Regions from separate parts of the Bradyrhizobium brasilense genome, predicted to be linked through region 1. Evidence: riboswitches for the same ligand, from Rfam matches in the RefSeq annotation. Region 1 holds a riboswitch; each other region holds the start of a gene.
The links. A riboswitch is a leader RNA that binds a small molecule or an ion and turns the genes downstream of it on or off. The one in region 1 is predicted to bind cobalamin.
Positions count from the first base shown of each region.

Region 2: linked by a shared signal. The riboswitch ahead of QA635_RS34435 (ribonucleoside-diphosphate reductase subunit alpha) and the one ahead of QA635_RS03325 (TonB-dependent receptor) in region 1 are both predicted to bind cobalamin.
Region 3: linked by a shared signal. The riboswitch ahead of metE (5-methyltetrahydropteroyltriglutamate--homocysteine S-methyltransferase) and the one ahead of QA635_RS03325 (TonB-dependent receptor) in region 1 are both predicted to bind cobalamin.

Region 1 is NZ_CP121669.1:746,587-751,119, reverse strand. Features, by position in the region: gene QA635_RS03340 (ABC transporter substrate-binding protein) at 1-367, opposite strand, end outside; gene QA635_RS03335 (ABC transporter ATP-binding protein) at 568-1,341, opposite strand; gene QA635_RS03330 (FecCD family ABC transporter permease) at 1,338-2,381, opposite strand; cobalamin riboswitch at 2,494-2,691, shown strand; gene QA635_RS03325 (TonB-dependent receptor) at 2,801-4,533, shown strand, end outside.
Region 2 is NZ_CP121669.1:7,461,180-7,465,712, forward strand. Features, by position in the region: gene QA635_RS34435 (ribonucleoside-diphosphate reductase subunit alpha) at 1-1,742, opposite strand, end outside; cobalamin riboswitch at 1,950-2,165, opposite strand; gene QA635_RS34440 (class I SAM-dependent methyltransferase) at 2,579-3,511, opposite strand; partial or broken gene QA635_RS34445 (nodulation protein NolW) at 3,977-4,335, shown strand.
Region 3 is NZ_CP121669.1:6,846,548-6,851,080, reverse strand. Features, by position in the region: gene QA635_RS31950 (nodulate formation efficiency C protein) at 127-975, opposite strand; gene QA635_RS31945 (hypothetical protein) at 1,873-2,211, shown strand; cobalamin riboswitch at 2,318-2,520, shown strand; gene metE (5-methyltetrahydropteroyltriglutamate--homocysteine S-methyltransferase) at 2,622-4,533, shown strand, end outside.

The DNA.
Region 1 (4,533 bases):
CGCCCATCGCGCGGATCTGGTTCTTCACCTCGTCCAGCGTGCGCGGCACCGTGAATTCGACGACGTGCAGCCCGTGGGCCTTCAACAGATCACGGGTCGCGCGCTTGTCGAACAGGCTGACCACGACGAGGTCGGGCTTGAGCAGCAGCACGTCCTCGGCCTCGCCGGACAGGCGCGGAAAGTTTCGCGCCTTCTCCGCGGCCCAGGATTGCCAGTCATCTCGCGAGAAGCGGCTGAGGCCGATAATCTGGTCCGGATCGGCCAGCGACAGCACGAGCTGGTCACTGCAGACATTCATCGAGACGATGCGCGGTCCGGCGGCGAACGCGGCGCCGGCGGAAATAAGCCACAGCAGTATCGCGACCACCGCACCAAGATGAAGCGAAGCGAGATGGCTGCCACGCTGAAGGTGCGCCCCCTCTCCCGCTTGCGGGGGAGGGTTGGGGTGGGGGTTTCGCCGCGAGCCATATCGTGGAGAGAGCCCCCACCCGCTGCGCTCGTCGAGCGCAGCGACCTCCCCCGTAAGCGGGAGAGGTGAACTGAGCTTGTGGTGAGGCCGTGACCACATCAGACGTCCGCCCACGGCACGATGACGGCTTCGCGCTGAAATTCGGCGCGATAGGCGCTGACCCGGAACACGCTGGCGAGGACGCTCTGCGACAGTGCCTCGACAGGCGCGCCTTGCGCTGCCAGCCGCCCCTCCGCGAGCACCAGCACATGATCGGCAAAGCGCGCGGCGAGTCCCAGGTCATGCGTCACCACGATCACCAGCACGCCGGTGTCGGCGACGTTGCGCAGCTTCTGCATCACGTCGATCTGGTGGCGTGGATCGAGCGAGGCGGTCGGCTCGTCGGCGAGGATCACCGGCGCCTCCACCGCGAGCACCCGGGCCAGCGCGACGCGGCTGCGCTCGCCGCCGGAGAGTTCGGTGACGCGGCGATCGCTGAATTCAGTGACGTCGACCGCCTGCATCGCCCGCAGCACCGCCTCCATATCCGTCTGCGACAGCCGTGCCGGATCGGTCGCGCCGTGCGGGTAGCGGCCGAGCGCGACGATGTCGCGCGCCGGCAGCGGCCAGTGCACCATGTGCCCCTGCGGCAGATAGGCAAAGCGTTTCGCACGCTCGCGCAGCGGCAGCGACGCCAGCGGATCGCCGCCGATCCGGATCTCGCCGCCCGATGGAATCAGCCCGGCCAGTGCACGCAGCAGCGTGGTCTTGCCGGCGCCGTTCGGGCCGACCAGCGCGACCAGATGGCCCGACGGCAGCGACAGCGAGACATCGTGCAGCACCTTGCGGCTGCCGAGCGAGGCATTGAGCGCGGCGGCGGAGAGCAACGTCATGCCACGCCTCCGCCGAGCGCGCGGCGCTCGCGCATGATCAGATAGAGGAAGAACGGCACGCCGATGATCGAGGTCAGCACGCCGACCTTGATGTCCGAGGTTGAAGGAATGATGCGCACCGCGATGTCGGCGGCGAGCAACAGCGCTGAACCCGTGAGCGCGCTCGGCACCAAGAGCCGCGCCGGATCGTGACCGATCACGGGACGCATCAGATGAGGCGCGACGAGGCCGATGAAACCGATCGTGCCTGTCACGGCAACCGCGCCGCCGACACCGAGCGCCACGCCCGTGATCACGAAAAGCCGCAACCGCCCGACGTCGACGCCAAGGCTCTGCGCCGCCTCCTCGCCGAGCGTCAGCGCGCGAAAGTCGCTCGCCTGGCTGAGCAGGATGGCGGCGCCTGCGACGATGAAGGGCAGCGCCAGCGCCACGTGCTGGAAGCTGCGGTCCTCCAGCGAGCCGAGCAGCCAGAACGCGATCTCCAACACCACGAACGGATTGCTCGAGAGATTCATCACCAGCGCGGTCGCCGCCCCCGCAAAGCTCGAGATCGCGAGCCCCGCGAGGATCAGGATCAACAGCCCGGCATTGCGGCCGGCGATCGCAAGCAGCGCGAACACCGAGCCGAAGGCGGCGATGATCGCCACCACCGGCAGCGCGTAGGAGCGCACATCGGCGAGGCCCAGCGCGATCACCAGCACCGCGCCGAACGCGGCCGATTGCGGCGCGCCGAACAGCGACGGCGAGGCCAGCGGATTGCGCAGCAGCCCTTGCAGCGCCGCACCGGACAGCCCGAGAATACCGCCGATCGCGAATGCCAGAATGGTGCGCGGCAGGCGGATCTCGCGCACGATCACCTGCGCCACATCGCTGCTGCCGCCGAACAGCGCCTCGATGACCGCGAGCGGCGACAGCCGCACCGGCCCGATGCCGAGCGAGAGCACGCACAGCAGGACCACGAGCGCGAGCAGCGCCGCGGTGGCGCCCCACCGGCGCCGCGCCGCGACCTCGGCCGCCAAGGCAAAATCCTGCACGCTCATCGGATCCATGCTCTTACAGCGATCGTCGTGGCAGACAAGCGACACTCGACAAAAACCGTGGCCGCACGGCCATTGCCCGACTTCCGCCGGATTGACTTTGCTGCCCGGCCGAACCCTAGATGAACATGACGGTTCTTTCATGAGATGAAAAGGGAATGCGGTACGGGGAAACTTCCCCAACGCCGCGGCTGCCCCCGCAACTGTATGCGGTGAATCCTTCGTCACAGGCCACTGGGAATCTCGGTCCTGGGAAGGCGACGAAGGGTAACGACCCGCGAGCCAGGAGACCTGCCGTCAGCCGTGGTCACACGCGATGCTGCCGGTCGGGGAGTACAGGCATGAGCTTCACCTGATGCTGTGAGCACGATGGTGAGACTGGTTCGCGGTGACGTGCCACTGACGTTGCCGAGGCCTTGCTTATGTTCTCCTTCCCTTTCCATCGGCGGCGCCGCGCGCTTCTGCTCGCGTCGACGATGATCGCGCCGGCGACGATGATCGCGCCGGCATTCCTTGTCTCCGCAGCGCGGGCGCAGCAGGCACCCGCTCCCGATCAGCTGCCGGCGATCGAAGTCACCAAGCCGGGCGACCAGAACGTCACGCGCGCCAGGCCGGCCGCTCGCGAAGCGCCGGCGCCGCGACGCCCGGCGCCGGGCACCTCGCAAGGCAACAATACAGGCAGCGGAGCCGGATCGGGCACGACAGGGACCGGTGTGGCCACCGGAACGGGCGGCACCGGCGGCCGCCAGTTCGCCGGCATTGTCGGCACCTCCTCGGCCGTGATCACCGCCGATGACATCGCCCATTCGCCGGTGCAGTCGTTGCCCGAGATCCTCGCGCAGGTGCCGGGCGTGCAGCTGCAAACGCCCTATGGCGGACCGAACGGCGCCAAGACGTCGGTCGACCTGCGCGGCTTCGGCGCGTTCGCGACCGACAATACCCTGTTCCTGCTCAACGGCCGCCGCCTCAACGACGTCGACAAGGCCGGCTTCGACCTCACCACGATTCCGCTCGATTCGATCGAGCGCATCGAGATCACGCGCGGCAACAGCGGCGCGGTGCTCTACGGCGACAACGCGGTGGGCGGCGTCGTCAACATCATCACCAAGACCGGCGTCGGCGGCCCGCCGACGACGATGCGGGCCGAGGCCGGAGTTGGCTCGTTCAACACCCGCATGGCCGCGGTCTCCGCCGCACTCAATTCCGGCCCGTGGTCCACCTCGTTCTACGGCAACGGCATCAAGTCCGACGGCTACCGCGTCAACAATGCGCTCGACCAGCGCAACGCCGTCGGCAACATCAACTACACGACGCCTGATCTCACCGCCTTCTTGACCGTCACCGGCAGCGACCAGAAGCTCGGCCTGCCTGGCGGACGGCTGGTCGATCCGTCGATCGGCGTCAACGAACTGCTCACCGATCGCCGGGGCGCCGCGACGCCGTTCGACTATGCCAACCAGCAGACCGCCAGCGTCACCGCCGGCTTCACCAGGACGCTGATGAACGGCGTCGACCTCATCGTCGACGGCGGCTGGCGGCAGCGCGAGACGCAGAGCGGCTTCTTCGGCACGGTGCCGACCATCAGCTTCGCCTCGACGTACAACGATGCCGCGCTGCAGACCTGGTCGCTGACGCCGCGGCTCAGCGTCAAGAATGTGATGCTGGGCATGCCGTCGACGATCCTGGCCGGCATCGACTATTACGATTCGACATTCCGCGAGGCGCGCGGCGCTTATCAGGGCGTCGACCCGTTCCACATCTACAATATCGAGCAGCAGAGCGTGGCCGGCTATTGGCAACATACGCTGGGCCTGTTGCCAACGACCGACATCTCCTACGGCGCGCGCGTCCAGAATACCAGCATCTCGGCGCGCGATCGTTACGACCCGAATGCGCCCTTTGCGTTCGATGCGCAGGCGGCGCCGCTCGACAGCAACGAGACGCAATACGCGCTGCATGTCGGCGTCGAGCATCGCCTGACCGACACCTTCTCGGTGTTCGGCCGCGCGGCCCGCGCATTCCGCACGCCCGATGTTGACGAGCGCGTTGCATCAGGGCCGTCATTCGACCCGCTGACCTTCGCCCCGATCCCGCAGAATTTCCAGCTCAAGACCCAGACATCGCAGGACGTCGAGGGCGGCTTCCGGGTCAAGAC
Region 2 (4,533 bases), 2.3 Mb from region 1:
GCCGCGCGCGAGATCGATTTTGAACGGCAGTAGTAGAGGCTCTTCACCCCGCGCTTCCATGCCGTCCAATGCAGCATGTGAAGGTCCCACTTATCGACGTCAGCCGGCAGATAGAGGTTAATCGACTGGCTCTGGCAAATGAACGCGGCGCGGTCTGCGGCAAGCTCGACGATCCAGCGTTGGTCGATTTCGAAGGCGGTGCGAAAGACCGCTTTCTCGTGCTCCGACAGGATGTCGAGATGGGCGACCGAACCCTCGTGCGCGATGATCGACTGCCAGGTCTCCGAAGTATCGGCGCCCTTGGCGGCCAGCAGCTTGGCGAGATGCGGATTACGCACCGAGATGGCACCGGACAAGGTCTTATGGGTGTAGGTGTTGGCCGGGATCGGCTCGACGCAAGCGCTAGTCCCGCCGCAGATGATGCTGATCGAGGCGGTTGGCGCGATCGCGATCTTATGGCTGAAGCGCGCCATCACACCGCGTTCCAGTGCATCCGGGCACGGCCCACGTTCGCGCGCGAGCGTCACGGATGCCGCGTCGGCATCGCGACGGATTTTCCGGAACATGTTCAGATTGAACGACTTGGCCACGACACTTTCCATCGGAATGCCCTTGGCCTGCAGGAACGAATGGAAGCCCATGACGCCGAGGCCGACGGAGCGCTCGCGCAAGGCGGCGTAGCGGGCACGCTTCATGCCGTCCGGCGCCACCGTGATGAAGTGGGTCAGCACGTTGTCGAGGAAGCGCATGACGTCTTCGATGAAGCCTGGCTTCTCATTCCACTGGTCCCAGGTCTCGAGGTTGAGCGACGATAGGCAGCACACCGCGGTGCGCTCCTCGCCGCGATGATCGATGCCGGTCGGCAGGGTAATTTCGCTGCACAGGTTGGAGGTAGAGACCTTGAGGCCGAGCTCGCGCTGGTGCTTGGGGAGCGACCGGTTCACGGTGTCAATAAACAACAGATAAGGCTCGCCGGTCTGCAGCCGGTTCTCCAGGATGCGTTGCCACAGCTGCCGGGCGTCGATCTCGCGGATGACATCGTTGGTCTTCGGGCTGCGCAGGGCGAACGCGGTGCCGGCGCCCACGGCACGCATGAACGCGTCGGTAACGTTGATCCCGTGGTGCAGGTTGAAACTCTTGCGGTTAAAGTCGCCGGACGCCTTGCGGATCTCGAGGAACTCCTCGATCTCGGGATGGTGGATATCGAGATAGACCGCCGCAGAGCCGCGCCGCAACGAGCCCTGGCTGATCGCCAATGTCAGGCCGTCCATAACGTGGATGAACGGGATGATACCCGAGGTAACGCCGCCCTTCACCTTCTCGCCGATCGAGCGAACGTTGCCCCAGTAGGTGCCGATGCCGCCACCGTTAGAGGCAAGCCAGACATTCTCGTTCCAGGTGCCGACGATGCCTTCGAGCGAGTCCGACACCGAGTTAAGGAAGCACGAGATCGGCAGACCGCGCGTGGTGCCGCCGTTGGACAGTACCGGTGTGGCCGGCATGAACCACAGCCGAGACATCGCATCATAGAGACGTTGGGCATGCGCAACATCATCCGCGAAGGCGCAAGACACCCGCGCGAACATGTCCTGGAGCAATTCGCCGGCGAGCAGGTAACGGTCGGTCACCGTCAGCTTGCCGAACGGCGTCACCAGGTCGTCGCGCGTCCGATCGAGCTTGAGATCGGCCGGCCTTGGCGATGGCGCAAGGGGGCGCGGCAGCGGAGCTGGCGATGGCAACACAAGACCAAACTTAGGCGGGGTAGGCCTTGCCTGCGCTGGGCGCCGCTGCCCGTGCGGCGGCTCAATGAGATGACCATGCTGATCGAAATTGTAAGACGGCGACATCGGCAACCCCGCGATGTTAGGCGCGGGCCGGGCGGACGACTTGCGAGGAATCCGGGCAAATGTCCCCGGCTGCAAGCGACCCACCGGAGCACCCCGCCCGAGGACTTTCATTCGGTCGCGGCAGGTCTCCTGGCTCGCGGGTCACTGCGGCTGTCGGCCTTCCCGGCGCTGTGTCGCGCCAGTGACCATGATGACAACCGCTCGCCGCTTACAGTTGCGGGGGCAGCCCCGGAGTTGCCGTTTTGGCGCACCGGGTTCCCTCTTAGCTTCCGCCCTACAAGGTGTGGGGAACGGAAGACCGTGACTGACTATAGATAGGCACTACGCGCCGGGATTCGTCAATTGGAGAGATCAAGATTTAGAAGGCAAAAACATACCGACCTGCCCGGACCACTCTATCGCCGCTGTCACTTCCGCTGCAGATGATTGGAGATGCCGTTGGGCTGCCTTTCCGGTTTCCGTTGAGCTTGCGCACAGTCGAGGAAATTCTGACCCACGTGTCGCATTGATGCGATCTATGAAACCGCGCGTCAGTAGAGAGGGAATTCGGCAAGGCGCTCTCCGATCTGAATAGCAGCGCTCGCCGCGACAAACGGCATCTGGACGAGTCGTTATCCATCGTCGGCGAACAACATTGGCTCTGGCGCGCCTTCGACACAGAATGACCTTGTTTTTCGACGTCTTGATCCAGCGCCGAAGAGATTCGCGCGCTGCACAGTGGTCCTTAACTGTCAGGGCTCCAGCGCAACCTGAAAGCCCTCGTTGCTTTCAACATGAACGTAACGGGGTCCAATCGGCCGTCCCCTGCCGCTGGCGACGGTGACAACGTCTTCCAGAGGCGTGGCCCGCGCATCCGCCTCTGGGCGAGACAAGATCAGATCCGCATGCAACAGCCCTTCTGATTCGAGGCCGGTCGCATCCACGCCAAGGGCCGCCAAGCTGGCCAAACAACTTTCAAACTCTTCAGCATCGCGAAAGCGACGCTGGATAAACGTCGCGCCGGTAAGACGTTCTGTCACAAGACCACGCTTTGCAAACGCTTCGGCCAACGATTCAAATGGGAACATTCGTAGCACGAAGGAGATGATCCATGGTTGCTTCTCTGTCGCATCGAGAATCTCGCTGAACGTCTTCTCGGTAACGTAGCCGATGCATCCGGTTGACATGATAACATCCACGGAGCGGAGAATGCGCGCGCTATCCGTCGATAGCGCCTCCTTTTCAAGGTCAGCGACGATGCCCTGCTCCAAGAGGCCAACAGTCTTTGCATAGCTGATCGCCCGTGCCGACACATCGAGGCCGATAAAGCGCGCCACCCCGACATCAGGCCAGGCTGCATAAAAATTGCGATCGAGACTCACCAGTGTTTCAGAACTGATCGCCCTCATCTCACGCCGGGCGTAGCGGTGACGCAAGCCCCCGAAGGTCAGCGGAAAGCGATGCACCGCTGCGTTGATGCCGTATGAACATCCAACATCGAGCACGATGGGCTTAAGGCCAGTTGCCGAAGCTTTCGCTGCCAGGATTTGGCGCACAACCGGCTCAGCCACGTCCGGGATCATATAATCCAAGTCTCCGAGGATCGAGAAATATGCCCTCGGATCATCAGAAGCATAAATATCATAGAATATAGCTTTAGACCGATTAATACGCGAAAAATCCATCCGCAACGCAATTCCTCCCATCTCATTTGCAAGCGAGTCGACGACAGGTGCCTTCGTACTCGCCCGCACTTTGGTATACAGGTCGGTCTTACACCCGCCGATGCGACAGCAGAAGCGGCAAGCGGACAAGAGCATCCGCCTGCGTAAGACTATCATGAAACTGGTCCCGCACCGATGAACAGCCGCTGGAGATACATTCGGCCGAGTTGAGAGCAGTCGAGGCAACGGCAGGCAGCATGAGAAGAACCGTTTCTGTCGCGTGATAAGATTGGCAGCATTCGTGAGCGCGAATGGGCCAGCACTTAGAGAAGCGAGCTGACCGAAAGCTGACGAACGTTCGTTACCTGATGACCGCGGCTGCTTTCGATTTAGAAAGAAAGTATCGGCCTCCAAATTTGGGACGAATTTTGGTGTCGATCCTGTCGTGAAAATAGCAGGTATACTCATCCGATCTCGGAGGCTGTCATCTTGAAGAAAGTACTATGTGTTCCTGTTTTCACCTGCCTGACGTCGCCAAGGACGCTCGGCGCGCCGCTGACGCTGCCATCGACGCCTTACAGTTACACGTTCTGGATCAGGACCTCGCGACCGCACTGCAGGAATTCGGTCACAATCGGAATATCCGGGTCAATGCAAGTACTGGGGTGAAGGGGCGGATTCGCGGGCGGCTACCGGAACTCCCACCGCGAGAATTTCTCGACCGCTTGATCAAGCTCTATAATTTTCAATGGTACTACGATGGGCGGGTGCTTTACATATCCGACGCGCACGAGGCGCAAAATCGACTACTGATCTTGAATCCGATCAGCTTTGATGCATTCAAGCGGCACTCGATGCACTCAGCCATGGCACCAGGCCAGGCGAACGCAACTAAGCGAAGCTGGCACCGGCATTGAAATACGTCCAGGTCCCTTGCGGGCAAGGCTGTTTCATCAATCACCTTGAAATCGTCTGAGTGCCGTCAGCTTCTCGAAAGGTTGTCCGTTTTACCATACGGCGTGAATATTTAGACGGCGGCGTTC
Region 3 (4,533 bases), 2.9 Mb from region 1:
GGCCGAGAGCAACGGTGCTGCCCTATGACGAGCTGCGAGAGGCTCGCGGTTTGTCGCAAAAACGTTACAGGACAAGTCAGCGCTTCCGAACGCGTGTGCTTTGCTGCTACTCCGGGGCGCTCAGCGTCAAGGAGCTGCGCCGCGATCTTGCTTTGTGTGACCATTGGCCGAGGCCTTTCGCGCCCTTTCTATTGCTTCCCGTTCACTTGGCTCTATCCGATCGAACCAGGAGCCTGGAGGATAAGCCGCGATTCGCTTGGCGAAGAAAGATTGCGGCTCCCAATCTTGTCCCTCGCCCTTCTCGAAAGTGATGACGCCGTTGTGGGTAAAATAATGGGGTCCTGGGATCTTACAGTTCACCAAAAGCAGAACGCGCCACAGATCGCCCTTCTCGGTCGGTTTGTCATTGGGTTTCGACACGTAATCCACTGCGACGGGTTCAATGATATGGCAGCGGCCGTGCCGCAGAAGGTTGCCGAGTTTGCCTTGCGCAGTCGTCACGAAGTTGAAGTTGGCCGGATCATGCAGAAACTGAAGATTTGCGTCCCTTTCGCCATCTGTGACTTCACTGGCGATCAACGAGAGCGCCAAGGCGCGCCAGCCCAATTCAATCGGCTTTGCATATGTCGACGCAAGTTTAATCGTCCCGTCAGTCGCGATCTTCCAAGTGATAGCGTACTGTTCGTCTGATCTATTGTCCGGGTGCCTGGTCCATGAAAAATAAACATACTCTGTTCGGTCAATTCCTTCAGCGACTCCCCACGATCGAGGCACAAAGTGAGCCACCTTCGAGACCTTGGAAATGATTTGTTCTATAGTCTCACCATCTTGCGCTCGCCACGTTGACTTGACCCTTTCGACAAGCGCGTGGTCGTTGGCGCGAACATTGTTGCTCGTCAACGCCAGCCCGGCCAGGCAGATCAGCGACCGGGCGATACAGAACCAAAGCACGCGCCTTCCAGGTTTTTTCTTCATTGCGTCCGGCTCATCTGGTTATCATCCACACGTCAATCCAAAGCGGCGCGTCTTCCTCAGCGTGCTATGCGCAGATCGCAAGAAGTTAGCGGCAACGTGACGCAGGCGCCTGCCGATGTCCCGCGCGAGCAGGCGCCGTCCCTCGATGTCACGCGCCGCTAACTTCAGTGGTCAGCCAAAGCCTCAATTTGCAATGCTGGACCTGCCCAGGAGGAGAAGCCTGAACATGATGAGGACTTGCATTGTTCGTGCCAGGCAATAACCGGCAGTTCGCGGCAGGTTTGTGCTGTCTTTGTCGACTTACCGACCTGCGCACGTTCTAATGTTACCATTCAGCTTATTCGCCACGACCTCCGTGAATGATTCTTGTCACGCAGGAATCTTCGACAGCGGGCGAATGCCTCGCTGCCGGAGTCTTGACGACAATTGGGAGCAGGTATGCCGCCATCGATCCGTGTGATCCGGGGGCGTTGCCGCTACTACGAATGGAGGGCGCCCCAGCCTGTTGTGCTTTGCACTTTGCGGCCTACACCAACGCGGAGCCGCCCTTCAGTGGCGAGCGATCTGGAATCGACGTTAAGGAACTTCACGGATCAACCAAGCGGACGAGACGTGGGATTCTCCGGTCGCGCAACGTTATGGGCCGTCGTCTACCTGCTCGTCATTGCAGTCGACATTAGAGGAGCTGCGCTTCCACGCAGCCGTGTCGACCGGCAAGAGAGAAGCCTCAGGTCTTGCTAGCTTCGGCTTGAACTACTCAACACTTCCGAGAGCATCTGTCTGACGGGGCGGCTCATAAAAGGCCTTGCCATCCAGCCGAACAGACCGACCGTAAAGACGGCAGCAGCAAAGACGCCGAGGGCGCTCCAAACAGCCATTTTCATGCGAGGCTCTCTTTTGGTTGTGGTGATTCAATATGCTTGCTTTGGCCAGTATCACCAAAACGTCGGCGTGACGCCTACCAGGATTGGCTGGTCGCACATCGACACGTCCGCTGAGCACGCTGCGGGATTTAGCGAATACCTCTTGCGCCTATTCGTCACCGATCCATGGATATTGGTGGAGAAGAAAGGGCGCATCGAAGCGTGCTCGATGAATCGTTCAAAAGCCGGGCCGCATGAAAGCGTCCCGCTCGGCGCGGTGACCTTCACCTGCAGGCCGCGTCGTCTCTTCCATGGATCTGACACGCCGCCCGACGCCACGCGCCTCCGAGATGGCCATTCCGATATCTTATGATTGGAGAGTGGCGTCCACGTCGTGATCAAGCGCGGCCGTGGAGCGTCATTCGCGTAAGACAGGCCGCAGTACCAATTTGAGAGGTTGACGGCCGCGTTCTCTTGCCGATAATCCAAGTCGTCGAGGTTCTCCGGTTTCCGTTTGATCCGGAGCTAAGAGGGAAGCCGGTGCCAATGCCGGCGCTGCCCCCGCAACTGTGAGCGGCGAGCCACTGTCCAACAAAGTCACTGAAGCCCGCGCGGCTTCGGGAAGGCCGGACAGCAGCAATGACCCGCGAGCCAGGAGACCTGCCCCGACAATATGTTCATCCACGGGCGGGGTGTCCCGGTGGTGCGCCAAGCAGCCGTCGCTCGGGCGACTTCTCCTGCCTGCGTCCGCCATGGCCTTTGCCCCAACACGGGGTTAGCGGTATGTCTCTTCTCTCACTTCCGGTTGCCACGCTCGGAACGCCGCGCATCGGTCCAAGGCGCGAGCTCAAAGTCGCACTCGAAAGCTATTGGGCCGGGAGAATTAGCGAACGGCAGTTGCTCGAGGATGCAGCCGGCCTACGTGCCGCGAACTGGGCGCGCCAGAAGTCCCTCGGTGTCACCGTCATTCCGTCGAACGACTTCTCGCTGTACGATCAGGTGCTCGACACCAGTGTCATGGTCGGCGCCATCCCGGAAGTCTACGCCTCGAAAGCCGAGCCCGTTTCCCTCAAGACGTATTTCGCCATGGCACGCGGTTCACAATACGACAGCCGGGGTGCGAGTTGCGGCCATGGATCTCGCGGCGATGGCGCACCCGCGCAGGAGATGACCAAGTGGTTCGACACCAACTACCATTACATGGTCCCGGAATTTCACCGCGGACAGACTTTCAGGCTGTCCTCTCGCAAGCCTATCGAGGAGTATGAGGAAGCCAAAGCCCTTGGCTTTCAGACTCGCCCTGTCCTGATCGGCCCGGTCACATTCCTAAAGCTAGGCAAGAGTGCTGATCCTGCGTTCCAGCCACTGTCACTATTGGATGACCTGATACAGGTCTATATCGAGGTTCTGCAGGAATTGGCCAAACGCGGGGCAAATTGGGTTCAGTTCGACGAGCCCTGCCTGGTTCTTGATCTGGATGTGGAATCAAGAAAATCCTTGCTACATGCCTATGACCGGCTCGCCAGGGAAGGGCCGGCCATCAAGATCATGGTCGCCAGCTATTTCGGCGGCCTCGGCGACAATCTTCCCACCGCCTTGCGCCTACCTGTCGCCGGACTGCACGTCGATCTGGTTCGGGCGCCAGCGTTATTGGACCGGATCATTTCCGCCAAGCGAAGTGATCTCGTCGTGTCGCTCGGCGTGATAGACGGCCGCAATGTGTGGCGAACGAATTTGTCGGCACTGCGCCAGCGGCTCGATCCCGCTATCACGAAGCTCGGCAAGGATCGCATACAAATCGCTCCATCTTGTTCGTTGCTTCACGTGCCGGTCAATGTTGAACTCGAGACGGAGCTCGCTTCAGACGTCAAGAGTTGGCTTGCATTCTCGGTTCAGAAGATTCGTGAGCTTGCGACCTTGGCGCGGGCTCTTGCAGGAGATCAGAATGTTGCCGGCGCTCTTGCGGAATCGGAGCGCATCACCACCGAGCGTGGGACTTCGCCAAAGATCCGAGATGCCGATGTCGCCGTCCGGATGAGAGCGATCAACCAGACCACGCGCCGGCGCGCCAGTCCATTTGCCAGTCGTGCCGAGATCCAGCGCAAGCGCTTCAAACTACCGGCGTTTCCTACCACGACGATCGGATCGTTTCCGCAGACTGCAGAGGTCCGTAATGCCCGGGCAGCACACGCGCGAGGCGCGATGAACGACGGGCAATACGACGAGTTCCTCAAGGAGGAGACTGCGCGTGCCGTACGTTGGCAGGAGGACATCGGCCTGGACGTGCTCGTGCACGGCGAGTTCGAGCGCAATGACATGGTGCAGTACTTCGGCGAACAACTCGCAGGCTTCGCATTTACCAAAAACGGCTGGGTACAATCCTATGGCTCGCGCTGTGTCCGGCCGCCAATCTTGTTTGGCGATGTCTCACGGCCGAAGCCGATCACCGTGGGTTGGTGGCGGTACGCGCAATCCCTAACTAAGAAGCCGATGAAGGCGATGTTGACCGGACCAGTCACGATCTTGAACTGGTCGTTTGTTCGCGATGATATTCCCCGAGCCGAGGTCTGTCGTCAAATTGCGCTCGCGATCCGAGACGAAGTCGGCGATCTCGAAAATGCTGGTGCGGCCATGATCCAGATCGACGAGGCTGCGCTGCGCGAAGGATTGCCGCCGCGCCGATCGGAGTGGACGG